One region of the Ancylobacter sp. SL191 genome, then DNA from elsewhere that is predicted to be linked to it. Evidence: riboswitches for the same ligand, from Rfam matches in the RefSeq annotation. Region 1 holds a riboswitch; each other region holds the start of a gene.
What was found. Region 1 has a riboswitch for cobalamin ahead of OU996_RS10650 (energy-coupling factor ABC transporter permease). Riboswitches for the same ligand answer to the same signal wherever they lie in the genome.

Region 1 (10,277 bases):
AGATCATGTTGATGATCTCCAGTTCGCGCCGGTGCAGATCGTCGGTCGCCGCCGCGCAGCTATCCTCCAGCACCACCACGTCGAAGCTCTCATCGGCGAGGCTGCGCACGGTGGAGGAGACGCACTGGTCGGTGAAGATGCCGACGCAGACGACGGTGCGGATGCCGAGATTGGCGAGGATCAGCCGCAGATTGGTGCCGGTGAGCGCGCTGTCCGTGGTCTTGGTCACGACGATCTCGTCACCGACCGGGGCCAGCGCCGGCACCATCTGCGAGGCGACTTCATCCTTGGGCAGCAGCAGATTGTTGAAGCCCGGCTTCTTCTGGCTGAGCGAGCGGTCGCGCCCGTCCCGGGTCTGGCAGGCGATGCGGGCGAACAGGCACTCGATGCCGCGGGCGCGGAAGCGCGCGAGCAGATCGGCGATGTTCGGGATCACCGTGCCGTGCATCCGCTCATGGAACGGCGTCCACGCATCGTAATGCGCGCGCTCCGCCTCGGTGGCGAGAGACGCGCGGTCGGGGCGCTCCAGATAGGTGTTCTGCACGTCGATCACGAGCAGTGCCGTGGTCGCGGGGGCGAGCACCGGATCGTCCGGCTCGGGCGCCAGCGCATAGTAGAAGGAGCGGTTCTCGGTCTTCCAGCTCACGCGGCACCTCGGTTCTGCGTCGTCCGGTTCTGCGTCGTCTCGGCGGGGCTCATCGCCGGCTCGCCACGGTGATCTCGACACCGGCACGCGCCAGCGCCCGCGCCACGGCGCCGCCCGGCGGCTGATCGACGACCAGACGCTGGATGTCGGGAATGCGGGCCCAGATGGCGAGGGCCTGCACGTCGAATTTCTTGTGGTCGGAGACGACGAGCGTCTCCGCCGCGCGGTTCATCATCGCCTTGTAGACGGAAGCGGCCGGCGCCTCGGCGTCCGCCAGACCGTCCGTGGTGATGCCGGAAATGCCGAGAATGGCGCGGTTGACGTTATAGTTCTGCAGGAACTCGACGGCTTCGACGCCGACCATCATGCCCTCGCGGGCATTGTAGCGGCCGGGGCACATGATGACGTCGATGGTCGGGTTGGCCGCCACCACCGTCGCCACCGAGAAGGAATGGGTGATGACGGTGATGTCCCGGCACTCCGCCGCCATGCGCCGGGCGACATGGGTGGTGGTCGCGCCCGCGCCGATGGCGATGACTTCCTTCGGCTTGATGAACTTCACCGCCATGGCGGCGATGGCCTCGCGCTCGGCCACCATCATGCCGTGGCGCTCGGTCACCGCCGGCTCGGCGGCGAAGGGGCGCACGGCCCCGCCATAGGTGCGGTTGATGAGGCCGCGCTCCTGCAGCTCGAACAGATCGCGCCGGATCGTCTCGGTGGAGACTTCGAGATCGGCCGCGAGGTCGCCGACGCGCAGGGTCGGGGTCGCCATCATCTCGGCCAGGATGCGCTCATGGCGCGATGCCTTGTCGAGACGCGGGCGGCGCCGCTCGCGGGTTTCTTCGCGGGCTGCGTCGTCCTCACTCATGCTGCGGCGCGCCTGCGCAGGAGGATTCCGGCGAGCCCGCCGACCAGCAGCAGCACCGCCGCCGCCAGCGTCGCCATGGTGCCGAGCGCCGGGACCATCGGCGTGTAGCCGGCGACCATCTTGGCATAGAGCCATTTCGGAATCGTCGAGTCGGCGCCGGCGGTATAGAGCGACAGCGGGAAGTTGCTCCACGACAGCAGGAAGGCGAACAGCATTCCCGACCAGATGCCCGGCCACAGGATGGGCAGCGTCACCTCGCGCAGTACCTGCAGCCGGGTGCAGCCGAGATCGAACGCGGCTTCCTCCAGCGCCGGATCGAAGCCATAGACCTGGATGGCGATGACCAGCGTCACCACCGGCACGATCCAGACCAGATGGGCGAAGACGGCGGTCATCCAACTGGTCTGGATGCCGACGGCGCTGAAACCGAGCAGCAAGGCGAGGCCCAGCACCGGCTGCGGGAAGAAGATCGGCAGCATGATCAGCTTCTGGAACAGCCGGCGGCCCTTCCAGTCATAGCGGGCAAAGGCGAGCGCGCCGCAGGTGGCGATGATGACGGACAGCACCGTCACCAGCAGCGCGATGGCGATCGAGTTCCGCACGATCATGCCGATCTCGATCGAGGCGATGGTCTTGTCCCACCATTCAGTCGAGTAGACCTTGATGGGGAAGCCGAAATAGCGGCTCTTGTTGAAGCTCGCGAGGGCGCCGCAGACGATCGGCAGGTAGATCACCACGATGACGAGGATCGTCCAGATCCAGATCAGGGCATTGGTGCGCTTGTGGGTCATGGCTCAGCGCCTCCCGAGCATGCGGTCGAGGTCGAGCTTCGACAGCGCGAACAAGGTAAGCGCGCCGATGAACAGCGTGACCAGCACCGACAGGGCCGAACCGAGCGGCCAGTTCTGCGAATAGGTGAAGGCAATCTCGATATCGTGCGAGATGACGATGATCGACTGCCCGCCGAGGATCTTGGCCTCCGCCGTCGCGCCAATGGCCAGCACGAAGGTCAGCAGCATGCCGATCATGATGCCGGGCATGGCCAGCGGCAGCTCGATCTCGCGCCAGATGAAGATCCGCCCGGCACCAAGGTCGCGCGCGGCGTCGACGAGGTCGCGCGGCACGAGGGCGAGGCCCAGCGTCATCGGGAACAGCATGAAGGGCAGGTAGGTGTAGACCATGCCGAACAGGGTGATGCCCGGCGTGAACAGCACTTCCGGCCCACCGGAAAAACCGAGCCATTTCAGCGAGCCGTCGAGCACGCCGTTCTTGATGAAGAACAGCACCCAGCCATAGAGCCGGACGTTTTCCGAGACGAAGAGCGGGAAGACGAAGAACACACTGATGAGCCCCGCCCAGCGCCCGAACACGGCGTTCAGCCCATAGGCGATGGGGTAGGAGATGACGGCGAGGATCGCCACGGTGAACAGCGCGAAGCCGCAGGACCAGGCAAAGGAGATCCACACCGTGTTGGTCGGGTCGAACAGCCCGGCGAAGTTCTCCAGCGTGAAGCTGGTGAACACGTCGAAGCTGCGCGGCTTGGCGAAGGCATAGGCGAGGATCGCCACCAGCGGGGCGAGAAAGCCGATGCCGAGCAGGAGCGCGACGGGCAGCGCGCAGCGCGCGCCGAGCGAGAGCATGTGCTGCTGGCGCAGGGCGCGCGGGCTTTCGGCCGGCGGGGCGGCGGTGGAGGCGACGGCGAGGCTGGACATGAGGTCAGCTCCCCAGCGTGAAGGCGTCGGCGGCGTCCCAGCCGAGCGTCACCGTGCGATCGGCGCCGGGGGGCAGGGCGCGCGAGCGCGACAGCTCGACCAGCATCACCTTCTCAGCCGCGCCCGCGCCGACGCGCACCTGGTACTGAATGCGCGAGCCGAGCGAATACTCGTTGTAGACCGTGCCCTCGACGCGGTTGTCGGCGACATCGCCGGGGTTGAGGAAGCGCATATATTCCGGGCGGACGACCACGAACGCCTCGTCCAGCGTCGCGCCATCCTGCGGCGGGCGGACGGTGAAGCGGCCGGGCACGTCGACGCCGGACCAGCTTCCATCGGCGCCGCGCTTCACCTTGATCGTGTTCACCTCGCCGACGAATTCCGAGACGAAGCGGTCGACCGGCGCGCCATAGATTTCTTCGGGCGTGCCGACCTGCACGAGGCGGCCGGCGCGCATCACGCCGATGCGGTCGCTCATCACCATCGCCTCTTCCAGCGAATGGGTGATGTAGATGAAGGTCTTGCCGGTCTCGCGGTGCAGATCCTTCAGCTCCTTCTCCAGCGCCTTCTTCAGCTTGTAGTCGAGGGCGGAGAGCGGCTCGTCGAAGAACAGCACCTGCGGATCATAGGCGAAGGCGCGGGCGAGGGCGACGCGCTGGCGCTCACCGCCCGAGCACTTCATCACGTTCTTGTCGTAGTAGTTTTCCGGCAGGCGGACGACGCGCATCAGCTCCAGCGCGCGCGCCTTGCGGGTGCTCGCGTCGACGCCCTTCACCTTGAGCGGGAAGGCGATGTTCTCGCCGACGCTCTTGTGCGGGAACAGGGCCAGCGACTGGAAGACGAGGCAGGTCGGCCGCTTGTTGGGCGGCATGTCGTTGATCAGCTCGCCATGCAGGGTGATGTTGCCCTCGGTCGGCGTGTCCATGCCGGCCAGCATGCGCAGCAGCGTGGTCTTTCCCGAGCCCGACGGGCCGACAATGGTGAGGAACTCGCCCTCGCGCACGTCGAGGTCGATGTTGTCCACGGCATTGAAGCCACCGAAGGTTTTGCGCACCCCCACCAGTTGCAGGATCGGCTTGGGCGTCTCGCCGGCGGGCGTGGTCTGGAGCATGCGGGTTCTTCCGGGTCGTGGACAGGTGGTGTGGGTGCAGGTGCCATTGGGAGGCCGGGGCACGAGGAAGTGGCGGTCGCCGTTTCCTCCACGTCATCCCCGGGCGTGGCCCGGGGATCCATGTCTTTCGAGGTGCACCTGAACTTGCTCGCGCGACTTAAGGCGTGGATGGCCGGGCCAGGCCCGGCCATGACGAGGAACGATCAGCCGCGCAGGCGCTTGGCGGCGTTCATGATGTCGAGCGCCTTGTCGTAATCCGGCACGATGTCGTAGTGCACCGAGCGGTCCATCTCTTCCTGCAGGCTGTCCCACTGGATGGCATCCAGCTCGTCCTTGGTGAAGAGGTCGAAGCACGCCTTGGTGCCCATCTGCGCCACCGGGTTGAACGTGCCCTCGGCGAAGGCGACGGTGTGGGCGACGTCGGGCGCCTGCACATATTTCAGGAACTCGAGCGCCAGCGGCGAGAGGTTCGGGTTGTTCACCGTCGAGGTGATCTCGATCCAGGCGACGCCGCCCTTGCCGCCCGGCAGCGGGCCGCGCAGCGGGGTGATGCCGCGCAGGTTCGGGTGGCCGTCGGCGCGGGCCGGCGAGACCGAATAGGTGCCGCCGGTCATGTGCAGGTCGATCTCGCCGGAGATCAGAGCCTGGTTCATCGAGGCGATGTCGCCGATCAGCTTGGCGCCCTTGAAGACGCGCTTGGCGGTCTCCTCGAACTTGGCGAACTCCTCCGGCGTGTGGCTCTTGAACGGGTCGATGCCGGCGATGATGAAGATGCCGAAGACGTTCCAGTCATCGGATTCAAGAATGCCGTACCGGCCGGCCAGCGCCGGGTCGTTGAACAGATCCCAGCCGGTATCCTCGGCGGTCTTGCGGCTGATCTTGTCGGTGTTGACCACGAAGCTGTAGGGCCCGAAGCGCTGGGCCATGCCGACGAGATCCTTCCCGTCATCGCTCATCGCCCACTTATAGGGCCATTTGAACTCGGGCAGCATCTTGTCGAAGAACGGCTCGAACTCGGCCTTGGGCAGCGGCTTGATGAGCTTTTCCGGCATCATCACCTTGCGGGCCCAGGGATTGTTCACATTGATCAGATCCCAGGTGTTGATCTCGCCGGCGCGCAGGCGGTTGATCATGGTGGGATCGTTGGTGAGGCTCTCGGCCTTCACCGTCGCGCCGGTCTTGGAGCGGAACGGGTCGAGCACCTGCGCGGAGTTGTAGCCCTCCCAGCACAGGATGTTCAGCTCCTTCTCGCGGGCGGCGAACGCCTTGTTGGCGGAGAACATGGGACCGGCGGCGGCGAGCGCGCCGAGCCCGGTGCCCATGCCCTTGAGCAGCGACCTTCTGGAAATGCCTGACATGTCGACGTCCTCTGGATTGTTGGCACGGACGGGCCGCCGCCGCGCGGGATTGACCGCATCCCTGGTGAGTGGATGTGGTTCTTATGTTGGACTGTGTGCGATCCTAAACATTGCCATTTGGGCTTTACAACACCATTTTTGCAGCGCACCCTGATGAAAAGGAAGGCAGCCTAATCCGTGACCATGGGGCAGGCGCTCACCGCCGCCGGGCTGCCAGTCCTTTGAAAAACAACGAAATCCAGAGGGCCTACCCGACCATGTTCACGTCGCTTGAGGGAAAAACCGTCATCGTCACCGGCGCCAGCAAGGGCATCGGCCGCGGGATCGCGCTGCGCTTCGGCCAGGCTGGTCTCAACGTGCTGGTGGTCAGCCGCAAGCTGGAGGAGGCGCAGAAGGTCGCCGCCGAGATCGGCCCGCGCGCCTCCGCCTTCGCCGCCGACGTGACCAAGACCGCCGACACGGTCGCCATGGCCCAGGCGGCGCTCGACCGCTACGGCGCCATCGACGTGCTCTGCGCCAATGCCGGCATCTTCCCGGCGGCCAAGCTCGGCGCCATGACCGAGGACGATTTCGACCTCGTCATGGACACCAACCTCAAGGGCACCTTCCTCTCGGTCTCCGCCGTGCTGCCGGCGATGAAGGCGGCGAAGAAGGGGCGCATCGTCATCACCTCCTCGATCACCGGGCCGATCACCGGCTTTCCCGGCTGGACCCATTACGGCGCCTCGAAGGCCGGGCAGATGGGCTTCATGCGCACGGCGGCGATCGAGCTGGCGCCGTGGAACATCACGGTGAACGCGGTGATGCCGGGCAACATCCTTACCGAGGGCATGGAGGGCATGGGCGAGGCCTATATCGCCTCCACCGCCGCCTGCGTGCCGATGAAGAAGCTCGGCACGGTGTTCGACATCGCCAACACCGCTTTGTTCTTCGCCAGCGAGGAAGCCGGCTACATCACCGGGCAGGGCATGGTGATCGATGGCGGGCAGGTGCTGCCCGAGTCGCCGATGGCGCTCGACGAGATGGGCGTCGCCTGACGCGCCATCCCCGCTGTTTTCCTGCGCCGGTGCGGCGCGCGTGACACGATGCTTGACTCGAGAGCCGTTCGCGCGTGCTGATGGGCGTTGCACATGGTGTCCGGCCGGGGATGACTCGGCCGGGTGAAACGGGAACGGGGAAGGGCGAAAGCCCGAAGCCCCGACCGCCCCCGCGACTGTGAGCGGCGAGCGCCTTCCATCACGCCACTGGCTCGACCCGCAAGGGGAGGCCGGGAAGGCGGAAGGCGTGCTGTGACCCGCGAGTCAGGAGACCGGCCATGCGCATGGGTCCACACGCACGCCGTCGGGTGAGACGGCACAGGAGACGACTATGCATATCGAACCCGGCCTCGTGGCCGAAGGGAAGATCTGGCTCAGCTATGTGACGGCGGCCGGCGCCGGCGCCTACACGCTCAAGCTCGCGGGTGAGGCGATCGCCACGCGCGGCCTCGCCTCGCTGGCGGCGCGCAGCATCGCGACCACCGCGCTGGTGTTCGCCTTCTTTGAGCTCCTGCCGCATCATCCGGTGGGCGTTTCCGAGGTTCACCTGATCCTCGGCTCGACGCTGTTCCTGATCTTCGGCGTCGCCCCGGCCGCCATCGGCCTTGCCGCCGGCCTGCTGATCCAGGGCCTGTTCTTCGCCCCCTTCGACCTGCCGCAATATTGCATGAACGTCACCACGCTGTTGGTGCCGCTCTTCGCGCTGATGGCGCTGGCCAAGCAGGTGATCGCGCCGAACACGCCCTATATCGAGCTGAAGTACCGGCAGGCGCTGGCGCTCTCCACCACCTATCAGGCCGGCATCGTCGTGTGGGTGGCGTTCTGGGCGTTCTACGGCCACGGCTTCACGGTCGAGAATGGCGCGTCCATCGCCTCCTTCGGCGCGGCCTATATGCTCGTCATCATCGTCGAGCCACTGGTCGACCTCGCCGTGCTCGCCGCCGCCAAGGCTCTGGGCGGTCTGCGCGGCACGCCGGTTGTCGAGCGCCGGCTGTTTGAAGCCGCCTGATTTTCCACCATCCGCTCTGAAAAGCGAGGGCCCGGCACGCTGTTGCCGGGCCCTTTTGCGTTGAGCGCCCCCTTGTCGAAACCGCGCGGCGGCGGGATACCGTGTGCCGACGCGCCTTGGTTGGCGCCGGGGAGACGGTCATGGGTTGGATATCGCGCGCGCTGCTGGGACTGGCGCTTACGTTGGCGGGCGGGAGCCTCACGGCGCGGGCGGATGGTGCGACCGCCGTTCCCTCCGGCGTCTCCTATGAGCTGATCGGCCGCTGGGACGTCGACAAGCTGAACGCGGTTCTCACCACCGAAGCGCCGCGTTTCTTCGGAATCACCGTCGCCTATGCGCCCGCCCGCAACGCCGTGCGGCTCTACCGTGTCACCTACCCCTCCGTGGTGCCGGAGCAGGGCAACCGGCCGATCATCACCACCGGCCTGCTCGCCCTGCCCGATACGGAAGGGACCAGCTTCCCGCTGCTGTCCTACCAGCACGGCACGGTGTACGGGAAAAAGCAGGTGCCCTCCTTCCCCGACCAGTCGCCGGAGACGGAGCTGGCCCTCGCCCTCTTCGCCGGTCAGGGCTATGCGGTGATCGGCGCCGATTATTTCGGCATGGGCGCCAGCTCTGAGCCGGAGGGCTATCTGGTCAAGGCGAGCCACCAGCAGGCGACCTATGACATGCTGCTGGCGAGCCGCGCCGTGCTCGCGCAGATGAACATCACCACGACCAAGCTGTTCCTCGGCGGCTGGTCGCAGGGTGGCTTTGTCACCATGGCGATGCTGCAGAAGCTGGAGGAGGCCGGCATCACCGTGGATGGCGCCGCCACCGCGAGCGCGCCCTTTGACGGCTACGCGGCGCTGAGCGGCTTTCTCGATTTTCCCCGCCCGAACGACGCCACCTGGGTGACGACGCTGTTCATCCTCACCGCCTTCTCCTTCGAGAATTACTACGGCGTGCCGGGCCTTGCGCGCTCGCTCATCAATGATAGCTATTACGACGTCGCCCGCGCCGCCTATGAGCGCAAACCGTATGATCCCTCGCATATTCCCACGGCCGTGAAGGATCTGGTCCGGGCCGAGTATTTCGACGCCCGCTTCTTCCGCGCCTCGGCCTATGGCCGCATCCTGCTCAACGAGACGCAGGCCTATCGCTGGATCATCCGCAGCCCGGTGCGCAACTATTATGGCGAGAAGGACGAGGTGATCACGCCGGGTCTGGGGCAGCTCGCCATGACCTATCAGCGCGGCATCGGCGCCGGCAACATGCAGGTCGAGGCGATCTCGACCGGGCCGACCGATCACCGGGGAACCTACGCCACCGCCATCCCGCTCTGGAAGGCGTGGTTCGACGGCAAATAGGTGATACCAAATAGCTGATACTAGGCCGCACAAACGAAACAGGCACCCCGCCGGGGTGCCTGTCGTGCCTTTTGCTGTTGGCAATCTCAGCGCGCCAGCAGGACGCGCACTTCCTCGCGCAGCCGGTCGCCGACGCTGGTCAGCGAGGTGGAGACGCGGCGCACGTCGCCGGCGGCGCCACGGATCTGGCTGACCACGCCGCTCACGCTGTTCATGCTCTGGCTGACCGAGCCGTTGGTCGCGCTCTGCTCTTCCACGGCGGCGGAGATGCTGGCGAAAACGTCGCGCATGGTGCCGACATTCTGGGTGATCTCGCCCACCGCGTGCGCCGCCGTGCTGCTCGCCCGCTGGACGTTCTCGACCTGGGAACTGATCTCCTTGGTGGCATTGGCGGTTTGCATCGCCAATTCCTTGACCTCGGAGGCGACCACGGCGAAGCCCCGGCCGGCCTCGCCGACACGCGCCGCCTCGATGGCGGCATTGAGCGCGAGAAGATTGGTCTGCGAGGCGATGCGCTCGATCATCGAGGAGACATTGCCGATGCGCTCGATGCTGTCGACCAGGCCGCTGACCAGCCCGTTGGCGGAATCGGCGCGCGCGGCAGCCTGCCCGGCCATCTGGGTGGCGCCATGGATCTGCTTGCTGACCTCGGCGAAGGAGACGGACATCTCGACCGCCGCCGCGGCGACGGTGGAGGACATTTCCTCGCTCTGCGCGGTCAGCGAGGTCAGCTGGTCGCTTGCCGCGCCCATGGCCTGCGAGGACTCGCCGAGCTCATTCACCGCGGCGGTCACATTGGAGGCGACATTGACGGCGTCGGTGACGACCGCCCAGGTCAGCATCGGGCCTTCATAGACGCCCTCGGGGGTCGTCAGCGCGGAGACGTTGAGGTCCAGCGTTTCCGGGCCGACCTTGATGCGCGCGCGGTGCGGCAGGTTCGACGGATCGGCCAGCATGCGCCGCTGCATTTCGGGTTTCTTATGGAAGACGTCGATGGAGGAGCCGACGAGCTCCGACGCCTTGATCGGCAGGAACTGCTCGATGCGGCCAAGCGTGTTGAGGCTGGTCTTGTTGGCATAGTCGATGGTGAGGTCGAGCGTGCAGGTCATGACGTTGATCGGCATCTGCTCGACCATCTGCTGCAGGCGCCGGTTGCGGTGCTGGGCCGCAAGGGTTTCGGTTTCGAC
Region 2 (10,277 bases), 2.3 Mb from region 1:
CCAGGGGATAGGCGAACAGCGCCGCGAACAGGCTCGTCATCAATGCGATGCGGATGGTGCGCATCAGGATGCGGAAATAGAGGTCGGAGGAGAACAGCCGGGCATAGTTCTCCAGTGTGAAGCCCTCCACCATCGCTCCGTCCACGCTATGCGCGGTCAGGCTGAGATGAACCATGGTCAGCACAGGCCAAAGGAACCAGATGGCCAGGAACAGCACGGTCGGCGCCACCAGCAGGTAACCGGCGTGAGGACCGGCAAGCCGGCTCCATGCCCTGTCGACAAGACGCGAGACGACGCCTTCCGTGCTTTCACCCTGCATGCCGGTGTCCGGTGAGATATGGGACGGCACGTCGAGGCTCTCGGCGCGGCTCATCGGCTGTTCCCGTTGCTGGGTCGACCTTGGTCTGGTCGCGTCCACCTCGTCTTCCCTTGAGAAGGTCAGTTACAAACGCGTTGCCGTCCAGCGCAGATTGAGCAACAGTCCATTCGAATAATTAGGATGGTCCGATGGCGCGCGCTTCACTGGTCCCGGCTTCGCTTCGCTATCTCGACCAGGTGGCACGATCCGGCTCGATTCAGAAGGCCGCCAAGGAGTTGAACGTCGCCGCCTCGGCCATCGACCGGCAGATCCTGCTGCTGGAGCAGGATCTCGATGTCGAGCTGTTCGAGCGGCTGCCGAGGGGCATGCGGCTGACGGCGGCAGGTGACGCGCTGGTGACTTTGTCCCGGCGCTGGCGGGCCGACGAGCGCCGCGTCGCTTCCGAAATCAAGCAGTTGCAGGGCGTCGACCAGGGTCACGTCCGGCTCGTGGCCATGGACAGCCACGCCAATGGGTTCCTGCCGCATTTCATCGAACGCCTTGCCCGCGAGCAGCCGCGCATTTCGCTGGAGGTCGAGGTCGCAAGTCCGGACGACGCGCTGTCGGCTTTGCTGGCGGGCAGCGCGGACGTTGCGGCGATCTTCAATCTCATGCCGCGCCGGGACATCCACGTTCATTGGAGCGCGGAACTACCGTTCGGCTGCGTCGTGGCGCCGGACCATGCGCTGGCGAAGGCGGCCTCGGTCAGCCTGCAGGAAGTGGTGGCGCACCCCATCGCGCTGCAGAGCAAGGCACTAATGATCCGCCGCTATCTCGATGCGCGCTATGGCTGGCTGTTTGCCGACCCGCACAAGGCGCTGGTCACCAATTCATTGCAACTGGTCAAGCAACTCGCTCGCGGCGGCAGCTATGTCGCCTTCACCTCGGAACTCGATGCGGCTCCCGAAATAACTGCTGGCTCTCTCGTCTTCTTGCCCGTCCGCGACAAGGGAGCCGAGCCGCAAACCGTCTCCGTTGCCATCGATGCGAAAAGGCCGCTGTCCCGGATCGGGCGGATCGTCATCGATATGCTGACGGACGAAATCATGTCCTCGCTCGGGCACGCCCGGGCCGCAGGTCAACACGCCCATATCGAGTAAGCGCCGACCCGGATGACGTTGCTCCCCCCTGGCTAATCCAGCTTGACGTTAGTTCTGGCCCATTGAGAGAACCAGAACATGAGGCGCATCCGCCCGCGCCGGCATCACCCCTTCGTCAATCCCAGCCGAGGGCGCCGCCGTTCTGGTATTCGATGACGCGAGTCTCGAAGAAGTTCTTCTCTTTCTTGAGATCCATCGCCTCGCTCATCCACGGGAACGGGTTGTCCGTCTCGGCGAAGACCGGCGCGAGCCCGAGCTGGGCGCAGCGGCGGTTGGCGATGACGTGCATGTACTGCTCGCACAGGCCCGCATTCAGCCCCAGGAAACCTCGCGGCATGGTGTCCCGCCCATAGGCGGCCTCCAGCTCGGCGGCGTCCCTCAGCATGCCGCGCACCTCGTCCTGGAAGGCGGGCGTCCAGAGATGCGGGTTTTCGTGTCTGATCTGGTTGATCACGTCGATGCCGAAATTGAGGTGGATGCTCTCGTCGCGCAGGATGTACTGGTACTGCTCGGCGATGCCGACCATCTTGTTGCGGCGGCCGAGCGAGAGGATCTGCGCGAAGCCGGTGTAGAACCACATGCCCTCGAACACGACGTAGAACGCCACGAGATCGCGCAGGAACTGCTGGTCGGCCTCGGGCGTGCCGGTCTGAAACGCGGGGTCGTCGAGGCTCTGCGTATGCTTGAGCGCCCAGGCGGCCTTGTCGGTGATCGAGGGCACCTCCCGATACATGTTGAACAGCTCACCCTCATCGAGACCGAGGCTCTCCACGATGTACTGGAAGGTATGGGTGTGGACCGCCTCCTCGAACGCCTGTCGCAGCAGGTATTGCCGGCATTCCGGGTTGGTGAGGTGGCGGTAGATGGCGAGCACGATATTGTTCGCCACCAGCGATTCCGAGGCGGCGAAGAAGCCGAGATTGCGCTTCAGCATGCGCCGCTCATCCTCGGTGAGGCCGTCGCGCGACTTCCACAGCGCGATGTCGGCCTGCATGGAGACCTCGGTCGGCATCCAGTGATTGTTGCAGCCGGCGAGGTACTTCTCCCACGCCCATTTGTACTTGAGCGGGAGAAGCTGGTTCACGTCGGCCCGTGCATTGATCATGCGCTTTTCATCCACCGTGACGCGGGCGGCGCCGCGTTCGATCGCGCCGAGCCCCTTCGCATCGGCGGCGGGCGGCACGAAGGCGGGGTGAAGCGTGGCAGGCTTGGTGTCGGACCAGTCGAGCATGGGTATGTGTCCTTCTTCGCTGCTCACTGGCAGGCTTCGCAGTCGGGATCGTTGATGGAGCACGCGTTGCCGAAGACGGTTTCCGGCACCCGGATCGGCGCAACGGAAACGACAGCCGAGACCGCATTGAGCTTGCCGTCCGTCCCCTTGAGCGTCGATTTCTCGACATGGGTGGCCGAGCGCGAACGCAGGTAATAGGTGGTCTTAAGCCCGCGCTTCCAGGCGAGTCGATAGGTCTCGTCGAGCTTGCGGCCCGAAGGATTGGCGACATAGAGGTTTAGCGATTGCGACTGGTCGATCCATTTCTGCCGGCGTGCCGCCGCTTCGATCAGCCAAACAGCATCGATCTCAAAAGCGGTGGCGTAAAGCGTCTTGAGATCGTCCGGGATGCGGTCGATGGCATTGATGCTGCCATCGTAATATTTGAGGTCGGACACCATCACCTCATCCCACAGGCCGCGGCTTTTCAGGTCGCGCACGAGGAACTCGTTCACCACGGTGAAGTCGCCGGACATGTTCGATTTGACGAAGAGGTTCTGGTAGGCCGGCTCGATCGACTGCGACACGCCGCAAATATTGGAGATGGTCGCGGTCGGGGCGATCGCCATGGTGTTGGAATGGCGCATGCCGGTCGTCGTCACCCGCGCGCGAAGCCCCTCCCAATCGAGTGTCGTCGAGCGGTCGAGGTCGAGCGCGCCGCGCGCCTCGGCGAGTAGTTCGATACTGTCGATCGGAAGCACGCCCTGTGACCAGAGCGAGCCCTCGAACGAGGGGTAGCGTCCGCGCTCAGCGGCCAGATCCACCGAGGCGGAGATGGCGTGGAAGCTCACCGCCTCCATGCTTTCGTCGGCGAAGCGCACGGCGGCGTCGGAGCCGTAAGCGATACGCAACGCGTGCAGCGCATCCTGAAAGCCCATGATGCCGAGGCCGACGGGGCGGTGCCTCAGGTTGGAGCGCCGGGTCTCCGGGATCGTGTAGAAGTTGATGTCGATGACGTTGTCGAGCATGCGCATCGCCGTCGCAATGGTGCGCGACAGATGCGCATGGTCGAGCCCGTCCGGCGTGATGTGCGCAACCAGGTTGACCGAGCCGAGATTGCAGACCGCCACCTCGTCATGCGACGTGTTCAGCGTGATCTCGGTGCACAGATTGGACGAATGCACCACGCCGACATGGCCCTGCGGCGAGCGGATGTTGCACGGATCCTTGAAGGTGATCCAGGGGTGCCCGGTCTCGAACAGCATCGTCAGCATGCGACGCCACAGGTCGAGCGCCCGCACCTGCCGGAACACCTGCATCTCGCCACGCGCGGCCCTCGCCTCATAGGCCTCATAGGCGACCTTGAAGGCGGGGCCGGTGAGGTCGTGAAGGTCCGGCGTCTCGTCGGGCGAGAACAGGGTCCACACCCCGTCCGCCTCCACCCGCTCCAGAAACAGGTCCGGCACCCAATTGGCAGTGTTCATGTCATGGGTGCGGCGGCGGTCGTCGCCGGTGTTCTTTCGCAGGTCGAGGAATTCCTCGATGTCGACATGCCAGGTTTCGAGATAGGCGCAGACCGCGCCCTTGCGCTTGCCGCCCTGGTTGACCGCGATGGCGGTGTCGTTGGCCACTTTCAGGAACGGCACGACGCCCTGGCTCTCGCCATTGGTGCCCTTGATGTGCGCGCCCAATCCCCGCACCTGCGTCCAGTCATTGCCGAGCCCGCCGGAATATTTGGCCAGCAGCGCGTTGTCCTTGATCGCCTTGAAGATGCCGTCGAGATCATCCGCCACCGTGGTGAGGAAGCAGGAGGCAAGCTGCGCGCGCGGTGTGCCGGCATTGAACAGGGTCGGCGTCGAGGCCATGAAGTCGAAGGAGGACAGAAGCCGGTAGAACTCGATGGCCCGTGCCTCGCGGTCGACCTCGCGCAAGGCGAGCCCCATGGCGACGCGCATGAAGAAGGCCTGCGGCAGCTCGAAGCGGGTGCCGCGCGCATGCAGGAAATAGCGGTCATAGAGCGTCTGCAGGCCGAGATAGTCGAATTGCAGGTCGCGCTCCGGCAGTAGGGCTACGACAAGCCGCTCGATATCGAACCGGGCCAGTTCCGGGTCGATCCGCTCTTCCTCGATGCCGCGGGCGAGATAGGCGCGGAAATAGTCGCCATAGCGCTCGGCCATCTCCGCCTGCGTCGCCTGATCGGGCCGTCCGGCGAGGAAGCTCAGCGCCTCGCGGCGCAGCTTGTCGAGCAGCAGCCGAGCGGACACCCTGGCATAGTTCGGTTCGCGCTCGATCAGAGTGCGGGCGGCGAGGATCGGCGCCAGCGCGATCTCGTCCTGGCTGATGCCGTCATAAAGATTGCGGCGGGTCTCGACGAGGATGGCGGCGGCGGAGACATCGTCCAACCCCTGCGCCGCCTCGCCGATGACAGCTTCCAGCCGCGCGGCGTCGAGCGGCACGCGGGCGCCGTCCGCCCTGGTCATGGACAGGGACGGCACAAGCGGCGCCGCGACCTTGACCGCCGCCCGCTCGCGCGCCCGCTCCTCGCGGTACAGCACATAGGCGCGGGCGACCTTGTGGTGTTCCCCGCGCATCAGCGCGAGTTCGACCTGATCCTGCACATCCTCGATATGGAAGGTGCGGCCTGTATCGGCGCGGCGGGTGAGACCGGCGACGATCTGCGAGGTGAGGTCCGCGACGATGTCGTGCACGCGACGCGAGGCCGCGGCGCTGGAACCCTCGACCGCAAGAAACGCCTTGGTCAGCGCGACGGCGATCTTCGACGCATCGAAGGGCGTCACCGCGCCATTGCGGCGGATGAGCTGGAAGCCTGGCGTGCTGGCATGGTCCGCCGCAGGCGCGGAGAACGGATGAGGCCGGTCGGTCACCGGCACGGCATCGGAAACGAGAGACATCGGCGAACCCCAATCAGGATTGGGGGCAAAGGCCGAGCGACGCATCGGCGCGGCCGACGGCATAAATCACCGGCGGACGCGCGAACGCACCACCGGGACACCCCGCCCAGGGACGACTATGTTGCTACGGCAGGTCTCCTGGCTCGCGGGTCACCGCCTTTCGTCCGGCCTTCCCGGAACTCTCGTTCCAGTGACGCTGAATGGACGACAGGCTCGCCGCTTACAGTTGCGGGGGCAGCGCCGGCATCGCCTCATAAGGCTCACCGGCTTCCCTCTTAGCCCCTGAACCAAACGACTCAGGGGACCGAAGCGTCAACATATAGGCATCGGCGCCCAAAGTTGGTCAACATATGGTTTCAGTGTCGTATCTCGATTGAGGAGGGATTTGTCGAAACTGAAAGATCCAAGCCCTGAACTCATCGGCCAGCGACCGGCATCGTGGAGTGCCCCGCCACATGGATTGGGCATATCTGCCGCCGCTGGGATCTCACGCTGTTCGATGATGGGGCGGCGCGTTTGAACGAGCTGGCCTGCTGCGCGTGCATTGGCCTTTTAGGATCGATAGTATCTCGCCCACCTCATTGAGGAGCGCGCGCGAGGGGAACTATGGTGAGCGCCATCCGGCTCGTGTTGTCGGCAGACGAGATTCTCGCCCATCCGCATTTCAGGATGTCGCGAGACATTTATATCCGCGAAATGCTCGACCTGCACGAGAACCAGCCGGCGGATAACCGGTTGCTGATCGATGGCGGGACCGCGTCCATCTTCTTCAATGTCATCATCATGGACGCGGGCTACCGCCCCGATGTGCGCTCCACCTGGCCGACCATGCAGCTGCTGAAAAGTCGGATGGAGGCCCTTGGTATGGCAAGCGGCCGTCGCACCCATGATATTGTGCGCCGACTTATCGATCGAGAATATATCACGACCTTTCCAGCTCAACGCGACAGACGCAGCACTTTGATTGCGCCCACTGAAAAGATGCTGGCCCACGACCAGCGCTCGCTGATTGTTTATTTTCATCCATTGCATGCAATGTTCCCCCACCCTGGATATCCCGAGCCGATGCGACGGGATCCGGCCTTTCATCGCGCGGCTCGGGAAGTGAGCGTCGCGTTTCTGGCGCATGCGCAGCAGTTCATCCTGGCGAATCCGGTGATTACGTTCTTTCTGCCGCGTCAGGCCGGCCATATGATCCTGACCAAGCTCATGCATCTGTGCAGCGATCAGGACGATCATGGGGTGCCGAAGGTGTCGTTCGTTAGGATCGGCGACAGCTTCGGGGTGTCGCGCACCCATGTCCGCAAGTTGCTGCGGGAGGCGGAGAGCCTGGGCTTTGTCCGGCTGTTGGGAAACAGTGTCGCCGTCACCCCGGCCTGCCGCGCCGGCTTCGAGCGGTTCCTGGCCGATACCATGGCCGGCAATGATCTCGTCTACCGGATGGCCATGGAAAAACTGGTTTCAACGGATGCCGCCAGTGCGCAATCTATAGATGCGGCCATAGCGGGCCTCTAGTTAGGCGCGAAATAAAGCGTCGGCCGTGCCGCCTGGATCAGCCTCCTGAAGGGCTGGTATCTCAGAACCGGCGGAAATTGCTTCCCCACTTCCGAGAATATGCAGGCGAAAAGTTCCGTAACACTTCCGGAACGGCGCTTCTAATGTCTCTCCAGCTTGAGCGCGGCTTCTGGGGAAGAGGTCGATCAGGTGACTTTCAGCGCGCGCCTGCGTCGCTGACCGAGCGCCGGGCAGCGTCGGCGCGCACGCGATCGCAACATTACCATCGGGGGATGCCATGGTACCCATTGTTGTCTCAGAGAACATTGCGCGCAATCACGTGCAGGGGGCGACTGATCCGGCGGTCAACTGGCTGGGCGCCTTCGCCACCTGCGGTGGGCATGGCGCTACCCAATCCTCGACCATCGTTTACGAAATCCCTTCCGGCGGACGCCTGGGCTGGCACACCGATGCCACGGAGGAAACCCAGTATATCCTGTCTGGAAAAGGCGAGCTGCTGATGGAGGATGGCACCCAGGCCATCGGGCCGGGAAGTGTCTTCGCTCTGCCCGCTAATGTGCGGCATGACATCGTCAATACGGGCAACGAGACGCTTCACGCCGTCGCGTTCTTTGCTGCGGCCATGTTCACCCAGACGTTCGATCAGGTCATGCTGCCGCCCAATACCCACGTGCTCGGCACGCCCAACCGGGAAGGTTGAGCGCCCGCGGCACCGCCGTCCGGCGCCCGATTGATCCATCAGTTCCTGTTTCACCGGTGCCCTGAAGGGCTGCTGGGGATGAGGCGCGCCCCACGCCGCGGCTTGTTTCCGCCGGACGATTGAAGGCAAGGCGTCATCGAATGACCTGCAGGCGCGCAACACTGCTCCCGCCCGGCCGCACAGCCGCGCGCCGCACCGGGGCGCTCGGGCCGGGGGAGGTCGCGCTGCGCCGTTCGGCCCGGCTGGTAGCCGTGCTTCTGGCAACGACCGCCTTATCGACCCGGGCGGCGGCCGCCGGTGAACTTCCCACCGGCGGAACGGTGGTCTCGGGCCGCGCGACGATTTCCCCGCCGTCGGGCACCAGCGTGCTGATCACCCAGTCATCACGCAATGCCATCATCACCTGGGGCGCCTTTTCCGTCGGGGCAGGGAACACCGTGCGCGTGGAGAACGGCACGGGCGCCACATTGAACCGCGTCACAGGCTTCTCGCGCTCGCAGATCGACGGCAGCCTTTCTGCCTCCGGCAGCCTCTATCTGGTCAATCCCAACGGCATCACCGTCGGCCCAACCGGGCAGGTGACGACGGGCGGCAGCTTCATCGCCTCCACCCATGACGTCTCCGACGCCGAGTTCAATGCCGGCGGGGCCATAACCTTCCGCGGCTCCAGCCCCGCGAACGTTATCAATTACGGCACCATCGGATCGTTGGGCGGCGACGTGGCGCTGATCGCCCGCAAGGTCGAGAATGCCGGCACCATCACCGCGCCCAACGGCACAGTGGGCCTTGCCGCCGGCTATGAGGTGCTGGTGCGCGACGCAGCCCTCTCAGACGGCAAGTTCGTGGTGAAGGTGGGCGGCGGCGATACGCAGGCCAAGACCACCGGTGTCATCAGGGCCGCCGAGGCAGAGCTGAAGGCGAATGGCGGCAATGTCTATGCGCTGGCCGGCAACACGGCCAGCATCACCAAGGCCACCGGTGTCGCCAGCAAGGGCGGACGTATCTTCCTGACTGCCGGCGACGGTGGAAGTGTCACCGTCAGCCAGAAGGTTTCCGCGCGCGCGCCGGCCAGCAACGGCAAGGCCAAGGGCGGCGAGATCCGCGTTTCCGGCGGCACGGTGAAGGTGTCGGGAAAGCTTGATGCCAGGGGCGAGGGGGATACGGGCGGCACCATCGTTGTGACCGGCCGGGACATCGCGCTGGCTTCCGGGGCAGAACTGGATGCGAGCGGCACTGCCGGCGGGCTGGCGCTCGTCGGCGGCGACTATCAGGGCGGCTATGACGCCACGACCAGATATCTGGCGGAAGACGTAGCGACCGCACGGACCACGACCGTCGAGTCGGGCGCCGCCATCCGCGCCGACGGCACGGCGGGGGCCGGTGGGCGGATCGTGGTGTGGTCGGACGGACAGACGCGCTTTGCCGGCACCATCTCCGCGACCGGCGCCGGCGCGGCTTCGGGCGGCGATGCGGAAGTCTCGGGCAAGGCGCTACTCGCCTATGAGGGGGCGGCGGATCTGCGCAGCGAACGCGGCGCCTTCGGCACGCTGCTGCTCGACCCCTATAATCTGACCATCTCAAGCGCTTCGAGCAGCGGGATGTCCGGCTTCAATGCCGCCGCCAACAACAGCATTCTCAATGTCACGACACTGACCAATGCCCTCGCCACCGCCAATGTGGTGGTCACGACGGGGTCCGACGGCTCGCAGGCCGGCAATATCACGGTGGCCAATGCCGTGACCTGGAGCAGCGGTTCAACGCTGACCCTGTCGGCCTATGGCTCCATCGCGGTGAATGCCGACATCACCGGCGGCGCAGGCTCGTCCATCGTGCTGCACGCCGATAATACGGGCACGGGGACCGGTACGGTCACGTTCGGCGCGGGCGCGACCCTCAGCGCGGGTAGCAGCGTCTCGCTCTTCTACAACCCGAGCAGTTATGCCGCTCCAACCGATTACTCCTCGAACATCGGCTCCGGATCGCTCACCGCCTACATGCTGGTGAATACGGTCCAGGATCTCCAGGACATGAATACCAATCTCTACGCTATCTACGCGCTGGGCCGGGACATTGATGCCAGCGCCACCACGAGCTGGAACGGCGGCGCGGGTTTCGCGCCGATCGGGAGCACATCCAACTTATTCTTCGGTGCCCTCGACGGACAGAACCACGTCATTTCCGGGCTGTTCATCAACCGCGGCGGTCAGACGGGCGTCGGCTTGTTCAGCGACATCGGTGCCGGCGCAAAGGTCTTCAATCTGGGCCTGGTCGGCGGCAGCGTGACCGGCGATGCCGCCGTGGGCAGCCTTGCCGGCATCAATCATGGCATCATCACCAATGTTTACACGTCTACCACGGTGACCGGCGGCCTCCAGGTCGGCGGGCTTGTTGCCGTGAATACCGGAACAATCACCGGGGCCTATGCCACGGGAATAGTCAGCGGTGACGCCCTTGTCGGCGGGCTGGTCGGCACAAATGCACA
Region 3 (10,277 bases), 1.7 Mb from region 1:
CCGCGCCACCGCGCCAATGGAAGGCAGCGCCTCGCCGCGAAAGCCGAGCGTGGCGATGGTGAGCAGGTCTTCGCTGTCGAGCTTGGAGGTGGCGTGGCGCTCGACCGCGAGGGCAAGGTCATCCCCGCTCATGCCGCAGCCATCATCGGTGACGCGCAACAGCCGCCGCCCGCCGCCGTCGATAACGATCTCGATGCGCGTTGCGCCGGCGTCGAGCGCGTTCTCGACGATCTCCTTCAGCGCCGCCGCCGGGCGCTCCACCACCTCGCCCGCCGCGATGCGGTCGACCAGGGTGGAGGGCAGAAGGCGCAGGGGCATGGCGGGTCCAGTGTGGCGGGGCCGGCGATTCGGGGGCGTGGCTCGTCCGGGATTATAGCAGGGGTGGCGCCGCGCGGGGGCGAGGCTGCATCCACGTTCCCCGGCGCCGTGTTGGCGGGCGTCTACAGCCCGTCCGGCAGGGCCTCGTCCAGCATGTAATCGATGTAACGGCGCCCCTGCGCGCCCTCGCGGATCGCCACTTCCACCCCGAACACGGCGCGGATAAGGGCGGGGGTCAGCACCTCGGCCGGCGGGCCGCAGGCGACGAGCCGTCCGCCTGACAGCACGCCGATCCGGTCGCAGAACAGCGCGGCGAGGTTGAGGTCGTGCAGCGCCACGATGCAGGTGAGGCCCAGCCGCCGCACCAGCGCGAGAATGCCGAGTTGGTGCTGGATGTCGAGATGGTTGGTCGGCTCGTCGAGGATCAGCTCGCGCGGCTCCTGCGCCAGGGCGCGGGCGATATGCACCCGCTGGCGCTCCCCGCCGGACAGGGTGTGCCACAACTGGTCATGCCGCTCGGTGAGGCCGACGCGGGCAAGCGCGGCCTCGACCGCCGCCTCGTCGCGCGCGCTCCACGCGGCAAAAGCCGCCCGGTGCGGGGTACGCCCGAGCCGCACCACGTCGCAGACCGTGAGCGCCACCTCGGTCGCCGCCTGCTGCTCGACAAAGGCGAGGCGGCGGGACAGGTCGCGACGGCCGAGGTCGCCAATGTCTCGCCCGTCCAGCGTGACCACGCCGCTCGAGACCTTGCGCAGCCGGCACAGCAGGCGCAGCAGGCTGGATTTGCCCGAGCCATTGGGCCCGATCAGGCCGAGCACACGGTTCGGCGCGACCTCAAGGCTCACCCCGTCGACGATCAGCTTGCCGCCGGCGCTCCAGCGCACCTCATGCGTCGCGAGGGTCATGCCGGACGCCTCGCGCGGTGGAGGATGATGGCGAAGGCCGGCGCGCCGACCAGCGCCGTCACCACGCCGATCGGCAGGATCTGCTGCGGCACGAGGATGCGCGAGAGCACATCGGCGAGGATCATGAACACCGCGCCGATGACGAGGCAGGCCGGCAGCAGCCGGGCATGGCCGGGGCCGACGAGGAAGCGGGCGGCATGGGGGATCACCAGCCCGACAAAGCCGACCGTGCCGACGATGGCGACCATGGTGGCGGTAAGCAGCGCGGTGGTGGCGAGCAGCACCAGCCGCACGCGGGTGACCGCGATGCCGAGCGAGGCCGCCGCATCGGCGCCGAAGGCGAAGGCGTCGAGCGCCTTGGCGTGGACCATGCAGATGACGAAGCCGGCCAGCGCCACCGGCGCGGCGACCCAGAGATCGGGCCAGCGCACGCCGCCGAAATTGCCCAGGAGCCAGAACATCACCCCGCGCGCCTGCTCCGCGCTGGCGAGCGTGGTGACGATGGTGGCGGTGGCGGCGTTGAACAGCTGCGAGCCGGCGACGCCGGCCAGGATCACCCGGTCGCTCGCCCCGCCGGCCCCGGCGGCCAGCAGGCCGACAAGGCCGAGCGCGGCCACCGAGCCGAGAAAGGCGCCGCCGGACACGCCGAGCGTCGCCCCGCCAAGACCGAGGATCATTACGCAGACCGCCCCGGTGGAGGCGCCGGCCGAGACGCCGAGAATATAGGGCTCGGCCAGCGGGTTGCGCAGCAGCGCCTGCAGGATGGCGCCCGAGAGCGCCAGCGCGCCGCCGCACAGCGCGGCCATCAGCGCCCGGCTCAGCCGGTACTCGAAGATCACCCCCTGCTGGATCGCCCCGACCGGAAAGCCGAGATCGAACAGCCCGTTGCCGAGCGCCTTGAGGGCGACGGAAAGCGGGATCGGCATCTCGCCGACGCTCACCGCCAGCGCGACGGCGAGCACCAGCGCGATGGCGGCGAGGCCGGCGACGGCAATCCGCGCCGGCCAGTTAGGCCCTACGACCAGGTGGCTCAATGGCTGAGACCGAAGCCCTGCACCGCCGTGGCGATGGCTTCCAGACCGTCCACCGTGTCCATGCCGGGCCGCGTGGCGCCGACATCGACGATGACGATGCGGTTGTTCTTCACCGCGGCGAGCTGGCTGGCGACCGGGTCTGTCGCGAGGAAGTTCAGCTTGGCCTCGATGGCGTCGGCGGGGAAGCGGCGGCGGTCCATCTTCACCAGCACCAGAACGTCGGGATCGCTGGCGGCGATGGTCTCCCAGCCAACCAGCGGCCATTCCTCCTCGGTGGTGATGATGTTGCGCGCGCCGATCTCGGCCATCAGATAGGCCGGCACGCCGTTCTTGCCGGCGAGGAAGGCGTCGCCCTTGATGTCCTTGCTGGAGAACCAGACGGCCATGGAGACGTTCTTGGCCTTCAGCGCCGCCACCGACGCGACCGCCGCCGCCTCGCGGGCCTTGAGTTCCGCGATGAGCGCGTCCGCCCGGTCGGCGACGTCGAAGATGGCGCCGAATTCGCGGATGTTCCGGTAGAGCAGCTCGGTCGTGTACATCTGCGTGCGCACGCCGTCGCCGGCTCCGCTATTGTCCTTGCCAACGCAGTCGGTGGGCGAGACATAGACCGGCACCTTCACCGCATCGAAGCGGCTGCGCTTGCCGATGATGCCGTTGGGGCCGATGTGCCATTCATACATGGCGACGACGAGGTCCGGCTCCTGACCGACCACCGCCTCGAAGCTCGGATCATTGTCGGCGAGGCGCTTCACCTTGGCGTTCACCGCCTCATAGGGTTTGGCGACCGGGCTGAACCACAGCGCGCTGGCGACCACGCGGTCGCCGAGGCCGAGGGCGTAGAGGATTTCGGTCTGCGCCTGGCCGATGCTGACGACGCGCTGCGGGGCGTGGTCGATCACCACCTTGGCTCCGCAATTCTCCAGCGTCAGCGGGTAGGTGGTGCCGGCCATGCCCGTCTCGGGCAGGCCGAGGCCGGCGAGAAGGCCGAGCGCCAGAAGGCCGCCCCGCAGGGACTGGCGGAAAAGGTTGGTATTCGTTCTGAACATGTTGTCGCTTCCTGGTCAGGAAGACGAGCCGCGCAAAGGGCACCAGCGCCCGCGCGGCCTTTCGGGCCCGCGCATGGCCAGCAACCTTCGGAGCACCCCGCCCGAATGGTGGTTCGCGATTCGAGGCAGGTCTCCTGGCTCGCGGGTCAACGCTGGCTCCACCCGGCCTTCCCGGCGCGTGCGCGCCAGTGGACGATGGGTGGAGGGCTCGCCGCTTACAGTTGCGGGGGCAGCCCCGGTCTTGGCGCAGAGCGCCGCACCGGGTTCCCTCTTAGCTCCGGGCGCGAACACCCGGAGAACCTCGATCGGGTCGATCTGACACGGAGAGGGGGCGCATCGTCAAGCACCCCTAGGCTGGTGCCTCCCCACCCGCGTCACATCGCCGACGCGACCGAGGGGACGCTATCCTAAAAGATATAATGTATCAATAGCGCGCCGCCGTCTCAGTTAGTGTTGAGCGACGCGGCGGTCCTTATCCCGCCGCCGCCAGCCGCTCCGCCTTCTGGCGCTCGATCTCCTGCCGCTTGGTCAGGATGGAGGCGAAGATCACCACCACGGTGACGATGCCGATGAGGATGGTGCAGGCGGCGTTGATCTCCGGCGTCACGCCGAGGCGCACCTGGGAATAGATGCGCATGGGCAGCGTGGTCGCGCCGGGGCCGGTGGTGAAGCTGGCGATGACCAGATCGTCCAGCGACAGGGTGAAGGCCAGCATCCAGCCGGACACCACCGCCGGCAGGATGATCGGCAGGGTGATGACGAAAAAGGTCTTGAAGGGCGGGCAGCCGAGATCGAGCGCGGCTTCCTCCAGCGAGCGGTCGAAGGTCACGAGGCGCGACTGCACCACCACCGAGACGAAGCACATGGTGAAGGTGATGTGCGCCAGCGTGATGGTCCAGAAGCCGCGGTCGATGCTGACGGCCACGAAGAGCAGCAGCAGCGACAGGCCGGTGATGACTTCCGGCATCACCAGCGGCGCATAGACCATGCCGGAGAACAGCGTGCGGCCATAGAAGCGCCCGTAGCGGGTGAGCGCGATGGCCGCCAGCGTGCCGAGCACGGTAGCGACGCTCGCGGTGATGAAGGCGACGCGCAGCGTCACCCAGGCGGCGTCGAGCAGCTGCTGGTTCTGGAACAGCTGGACGTACCAGTGGGTCGAGAAGCCCGCCCACACCGTCACCATGCGCGAGGCGTTGAAGGAGTAGATCACCAAGAGCAGGATCGGCAGATAGAGAAAGGCGAAGCCGAGCACGATGGAGGTGACGTTGAACCAGGAGAGGCCTTTTCTCATCAACGCTTCTCCATCTCGCGGGCCTGGACGTTCTGGTAGAACACGATGGGGATCACCAGCACCATCAGGAGCAGCACCGCCACCGCCGAGGACACCGTCCAGGAGCGGTTCACCGAGAACTCCGTCCACAGCACCTTGCCGATCATCAGCGTGTCGGAGCCGCCCAGCAGGTCGGGGATGACGAACTCGCCCACCGCCGGGATGAAGCAGAGCAGGCAGCCGGCGAACACGCCCGGCAGCGAGAGCGGCCAGGTGATCTTCCAGAAGGCGGCGAAGGGCGGGCAGCCAAGATCCGCGGCGGCTTCCAGGAGCGTCTCGTCCATCTTCTCCAGCGCCGAATAGAGCGGCAGGATCATGAAAGGCAGGTAGGAATAGACGATGCCGATATAGACCGCGGTGTCGGTGGCGAGGATCTGCAGCGGCTCGTCGATCAGCCCGAGCGCGAACAGAAGCTGGTTGAGCAGCCCTTCCGGCGACAGGATGCCGATCCACGCATAGACGCGGATGAGGAAGGAGGTCCAGAACGGCAGGATCACCAGCATCAGCAGCGTCGGGCGGATGGATTTCGGCGCCCGCGCCATGGCGTAGGCGATGGGATAGCCGACCATCAGCAGCAGCACGGTCGAGATGCCGGCGATCCAGAGGCTGGAGCCATAGGCCTCGATGAAGTCATTGTCCCAGCTCAGCACATAGCCGTAATTGTCGAAGGACAGCTCGCTGAAGGCGTCCTTGAAGGCGTCCCATCCGGCCGCGAGGTCGAAGGTGGGCACATAGGGCGGCTGGGCGATGGCGTCCTGCGACAGGCTGATCTTGAAGACGATCAGGAAGGGGACGAGGAACAGCGCCACGAGCCAGAGATAGGGGATGGCGAGAACCAGCCAGCGCCCCCTTGCCTTGTCCGCCATGATCGTCCCCTCAGCTCGTCAGCACCACGCCGGCATCCGGCGCGAAGGAGACATAGACCTTGTCCTCCCAGGAGATCGGCCGCTCGACCATGCGGGTGAGGTTGGGCTTCGCCGCCTTCACGCGCTGACCATTGGGCAACTCCACATGGTAGATCGACAGGTCGCCGAGATAGCCGATGTCCCAGATCGTGCCGGTGAGGCAGTTCACCGTGGGATCGGCCGGCGGGTCGAGCTCGACGCGCAGCTTCTCCGGGCGGAACGCCAGCGACACGCTGTCGCCGACGCGGGCCGGGCACTCCTGCGCCACCTTGAAGCGCATGTCGGGGGCGGAGGGGCAGCGCAGCGTGATGAGGTGCGGCTCGATCGCTTCCACCGTCGCGTCGAGGATGTTCACGTCGCCGACGAACTCCGCGACATAGCGCGAGGCCGGCTGCTCATACATCACCGCCGGCGGGGAGACCTGCACCAGCTTGCCATGGTTCATCACCGCGATGCGGTCGGCCACGGTCATGGCCTCTTCCTGATCGTGGGTCACGATCAGGAAGGTCATGCCGAGCTCCATCTGGATGTCCATGAGCTCGAACTGGGTCTCCTCGCGCAGCTTCTTGTCGAGCGCGCCGAGTGGCTCGTCGAGCAGCAGCACCTTCGGGCGCTTGGCGAGCGAGCGGGCCAGCGCGACGCGCTGGCGCTGGCCGCCGGAGAGCTGGTGCGGCTTGCGCTTGGCGAACTGGCTGAGCTTGACCAGCTTCAGCATCTCCTCGACGCGGTGCGCCACCGCGTCCTTGGCCATGCCGTCCTGGCGCAGGCCGAAGGCGATGTTGTCCCACACGTTCATGTGCGGGAACAGCGCGTAGGACTGGAACATCATGTTGACCGGCCGCTTATAGGGCGGCGTGCCGACGAGATCGTGCCCGGCGAGGGTGATCTGGCCGCTGGTCGGCTCCTCGAAGCCGGCGAGCATGCGCATCAGCGTGGTCTTGCCGCAGCCGGACGGGCCGAGCAGGGCGAAGAATTCGCGCTCGTAAATGTCGAGCGAGAGATTGTCGATCGCCACGAACTCGCCGAAGCGCTTGGTCACGTTCTGGTAGCGGATGAGCGGGGTGGCCTGCGGGTCGGTCCAGGGGGCGAATTTTCGGCGGATGCCCCCGATGGTCTTCTGCGTCTTGTCGGCGACGCCTGTGCTCATGCTTGGCCCCGTTTTCCCCGCCGGTATGACCCGGCCCTGACGCGACGCTATCCGGCTTCGTGCGGCGGCTCAACGGCACAATGCGAACAATTTTACCATGCCCGTAAACGAGCAGTGCGCTTCCTCGCGCGCGCCGCCTTGACGGCGCTTGCAGGGGCATGGTTGCCTCTTACAGGCGCAGACAGCGCATCAGGATGGTGAATCATGGCCAAGAAGAAGCGTCCCGACACGGACGCCGTCACGTCCACCCGCGGCGTTTCCTCGCTCGAGGAAGCCAAGGCCTGGATGGCCGCACGCGGAATCACCGAGATCGAATGTGCGGTGCCGGACCTCGCCGGCGTCGGACGCGGCAAGATCATGCCGGTGTCGAAGTTCCTGTCCGGTCCGGTGATGAACCTGCCGCTCTCGGTGTTCTTCCAGACGATTTCCGGGGACTACCCACCTTATGACAACCTCGTGGACTCCGTCGTGGTCGACAGCGACCTCGTCATGGAGCCCGATTTCTCCACGCTGGCGATCGTGCCCTGGGCGACCGACCCGACGGCGCAGATCATCCACGACGCCTATCACCGCGACGGGCGCCCGGTGGAGCTGGCCCCGCGCCAGGTGCTGAAGAACGTCGTCGAGCTTTACGCCAAGAAGGGCTGGAAGGCCGTCGTGGCGCCCGAGATCGAGTTCTATCTCGTCGAGCCCAATGTCGATGCCGACTACCCGCTGAAGCCGCCGATCGGCCGCTCCGGCCGGCCGGAGATCGGCCGCCAGTCCTATTCGATCCAGGCGGTGAACGAGTTCGACGCCCTGTTCGAGGACATGTACGACTATTCCGAGGCGCAGGGCCTCGAGATCGACACGCTGATCCATGAGGACGGCGCGGCGCAGATGGAAATCAACCTGCTCCATGGCGACCCCATCGCCCTGGCCGATCAGGTGTTCCTGTTCAAGCGAACGATCCGCGAGGCGGCGCTGGCGCACAAGATCTACGCCACCTTCATGGCCAAGCCCATCGCCGACGAGCCTGGCTCGGCCATGCACATCCACCAGTCCATCGTGGATGCGGAAACCGGCAAGAACATCTTCTCCGACAAGGATGGCGACCCGACGCCGGAGTTCTTCTCCTTCATCGCCGGCCAGCAGCGCTATCTGCCGGCGGTGATGTCGATCCTCGCGCCTTACGTGAACTCCTACCGCCGGCTGACGCGCGATTCGATGGCGCCGATCAACGTGCAGTGGGGCTATGACAACCGCACCGCCGGCCTGCGCGTGCCGCCGTCCTCGCCGGCGGCGCGGCGTGTCGAGAACCGGGTGCCGTCCTCCGACGCCAACCCCTATCTCGTCATCGCGGCCTCGCTCGCCTGCGGCTATCTCGGCCTCGTTGAGGGCCTGCGCCCGACCGAGCCGCTCGAATCCGACGCCAAGGGCCTCGATTTCGAGCTGCCGCGCGGGCTGCTGGAAGCGGTCGCGGCGCTGCAATACTCAGAAGAGATCGCCACCGTGCTCGGCCCGTCCTTCGTGAAGACCTACACGGCGGTGAAGCAGACCGAGTTCGACACCTTCATGCGGGTGATCTCGCCCTGGGAGCGCGAGTTCCTGCTGCTGAACGTCTGAGGCGTGCCGGCTCTTTGGGAGATAATCCCGACGGGGCCCCAAGAACGCCGTCATGCCCGGGCTTGGCCCGGGCATCCATGCCTTCTGATGATGAATTGGGCGCAAGGTAAGTCGTGGATCCCCGGGCCAAGCCCGGGGATGACGGCGCGCCGCCGGGATCGCCTGCCGCCATCACCACGCGATCCCGGATACGGCCTGGCGGCCGTTCCGGGATGACGGGTTCCGCGGGCTCAAGCCCTCACGCCTCCACCGTCTCCTGCGCCAGAAGCTCGCGCACGCGCAGGGCGACCTCGCTTCCATAGAGCTCGATCGAGCGCAGCAGGCGCGCCTGCGGCAGCGGGCCGGCGCTGTATTTCAGCTCGAAGCGCGACAGGCCGAGCGTCCGCACCGTTTTGGCGATCTTGCGCGCCACCGTCTCGGGCGAGCCGAGATAGAGCGAGCCGTGTGCAATCTCCTGCTCGAAGGCGTCGCGGCCATAGGCCGGCCAGCCGCGCTCACGACCGATCCGGTCATGCATCACCTTGTAATCGGCGAAGAATTCCTCGCGCGCCGCCGTGTCGGTCTCGGCGATATAGCCATGCGAATGCACGCCGATCGGCTGCAGTGTGCCGCCGAGCTGGGTGGTGGCGCGCTGGTAGAGATCGACATAGGGCGCGAAGCGGGCGGGATTGCCGCCGATGATGGCGAGCATCAGCGGCAGGCCGTAGCGCGCCGCGCGCACCACCGATTCCGGGCTGCCGCCGACGCCGATCCAGGTCTTCAGCGTGCCGCTCTCGGTCGGCGGGAAGACGTGCTGGCCCTTCAGCGGCGGGCGGATCGAGCCCTTCCAGGTGACGCCGCCCGGCGTGCTGTTGTCGCGCGCCAGCGCGGCGAACAGATCGAGCTTCTCGGAAAACAGCGTCTCATAATCCTTCAGCTCGAAGCCGAAGAGCGGGAAGGATTCGGTGAAGGAGCCGCGCCCGAGGATCACCTCGGCACGCCCGTTCGACAGCGCGTCCACCGTGGCGAAGCGCTGGAACACGCGGATCGGGTCGTCGGAGGACAGCACCGTCACCGCCGAGCCGAGGCGGATGCGGCTGGTCTTGGTGGCAATGCCGGCCAGCACCACTTCGGGGGCGGAGACCGCGAAATCGTCGCGGTGATGCTCGCCGACGCCGAAGAAATCGAGCCCCACCTCATCGGCGAGCTGCGCCTGCTCGACGAGATCGCGGATCACCTGCGCGTGCGAGAGCGGCGCGCCATCCGGCCCGCGCGTCACGTCGCCAAAGGTGTCGAGGCCGAATTCGAGATGCTGTGCCATGGTCCGCGCCTTCCTGCCGGCTCCGATGCCGGCATCCCCCATATGGACCCAAGAGGCGCCGCGCGCATCCGCGTGGCTGCAAGGTAGGGCTTTCCGCGCTGCAAGGCTGCATTGATAAAAAAAGCCCGCTGGACGAACCAGCGGGCTTCAAGTCGGCGACACGAGGGGGTCGATGTCGCCGGTAATCCTCCGAATGGGCTGCACACTCATTCGCAGGAGATCAGGTCGTCGCGGCCGCGTTTGGCGGCGCCGATCGACAAATTTCCGCGCGCTGCGACCCGGCGGCTGGCCCGGCGCTCGACCGAGCGGACCACCAGCACCGAGGTCGGATCCTGCCAGAGCGGGCCGGACGCGGCGTCGCGCAGATCGGCCCGCGTGAGGCCGATATCGCTGAGCATCCGGTCGTCGAACTCACCGAGCTGGATCAGGTGACGGCGGCGCGCCACCGCCGTGATGAACTTGTAGCTACCCATGACGGCGCCGATGAGCCCGGTGGCTGCGGCGGCGCCGAATGACGCGAAGGCGGACCTGCGAACTTCGCCGATATACGACATCTTCCTCTCCATCTGTCGGCCGCGCAGCGAGAGCGCTGGGTGATAAGAAAGGGTGATGAGCCTGTCGCCCACCCGATCTCGACGCTCTCCGTTCGCGGCAACAGTGTTATGTCGCGGTGCCATCAATCACACT

Region 2: linked by a shared signal. The riboswitch ahead of OU996_RS00090 (ribonucleoside-diphosphate reductase subunit alpha) and the one ahead of OU996_RS10650 (energy-coupling factor ABC transporter permease) in region 1 are both predicted to bind cobalamin.
Region 3: linked by a shared signal. The riboswitch ahead of OU996_RS02870 (ABC transporter substrate-binding protein) and the one ahead of OU996_RS10650 (energy-coupling factor ABC transporter permease) in region 1 are both predicted to bind cobalamin.

The regions. Positions count from the first base shown of each region.
Region 1 is NZ_CP113056.1:2,358,469-2,368,745, forward strand. Features, by position in the region: gene OU996_RS10615 (cysteine hydrolase family protein) at 1-646, opposite strand, end outside; gene OU996_RS10620 (DeoR/GlpR family DNA-binding transcription regulator) at 696-1,514, opposite strand; gene OU996_RS10625 (ABC transporter permease) at 1,511-2,305, opposite strand; gene OU996_RS10630 (ABC transporter permease) at 2,309-3,226, opposite strand; gene OU996_RS10635 (ABC transporter ATP-binding protein) at 3,231-4,337, opposite strand; gene OU996_RS10640 (ABC transporter substrate-binding protein) at 4,541-5,695, opposite strand; gene fabG (3-oxoacyl-ACP reductase FabG) at 5,953-6,732, shown strand; cobalamin riboswitch at 6,810-7,028, shown strand; gene OU996_RS10650 (energy-coupling factor ABC transporter permease) at 7,064-7,741, shown strand; gene OU996_RS10655 (alpha/beta hydrolase family protein) at 7,882-9,090, shown strand; gene OU996_RS10660 (methyl-accepting chemotaxis protein) at 9,177-10,277, opposite strand, start outside.
Region 2 is NZ_CP113056.1:13,497-23,773, reverse strand. Features, by position in the region: gene OU996_RS00105 (ABC transporter permease) at 1-373, opposite strand, end outside; gene OU996_RS00100 (LysR family transcriptional regulator) at 508-1,458, shown strand; gene OU996_RS00095 (ribonucleotide-diphosphate reductase subunit beta) at 1,574-2,689, opposite strand; gene OU996_RS00090 (ribonucleoside-diphosphate reductase subunit alpha) at 2,713-5,580, opposite strand; cobalamin riboswitch at 5,691-5,904, opposite strand; gene OU996_RS00085 (hypothetical protein) at 6,187-7,095, shown strand; gene OU996_RS00080 (cupin domain-containing protein) at 7,373-7,795, shown strand; gene OU996_RS00075 (beta strand repeat-containing protein) at 7,936-10,277, shown strand, end outside.
Region 3 is NZ_CP113056.1:643,777-654,053, reverse strand. Features, by position in the region: gene mutL (DNA mismatch repair endonuclease MutL) at 1-318, opposite strand, end outside; gene OU996_RS02880 (ABC transporter ATP-binding protein) at 441-1,223, opposite strand; gene OU996_RS02875 (FecCD family ABC transporter permease) at 1,220-2,257, opposite strand; gene OU996_RS02870 (ABC transporter substrate-binding protein) at 2,254-3,303, opposite strand; cobalamin riboswitch at 3,410-3,622, opposite strand; gene OU996_RS02865 (ABC transporter permease subunit) at 3,776-4,594, opposite strand; gene OU996_RS02860 (ABC transporter permease) at 4,594-5,499, opposite strand; gene OU996_RS02855 (ABC transporter ATP-binding protein) at 5,510-6,685, opposite strand; gene OU996_RS02850 (glutamine synthetase family protein) at 6,890-8,290, shown strand; gene OU996_RS02845 (LLM class flavin-dependent oxidoreductase) at 8,529-9,590, opposite strand; gene OU996_RS02840 (DUF1127 domain-containing protein) at 9,797-10,216, opposite strand.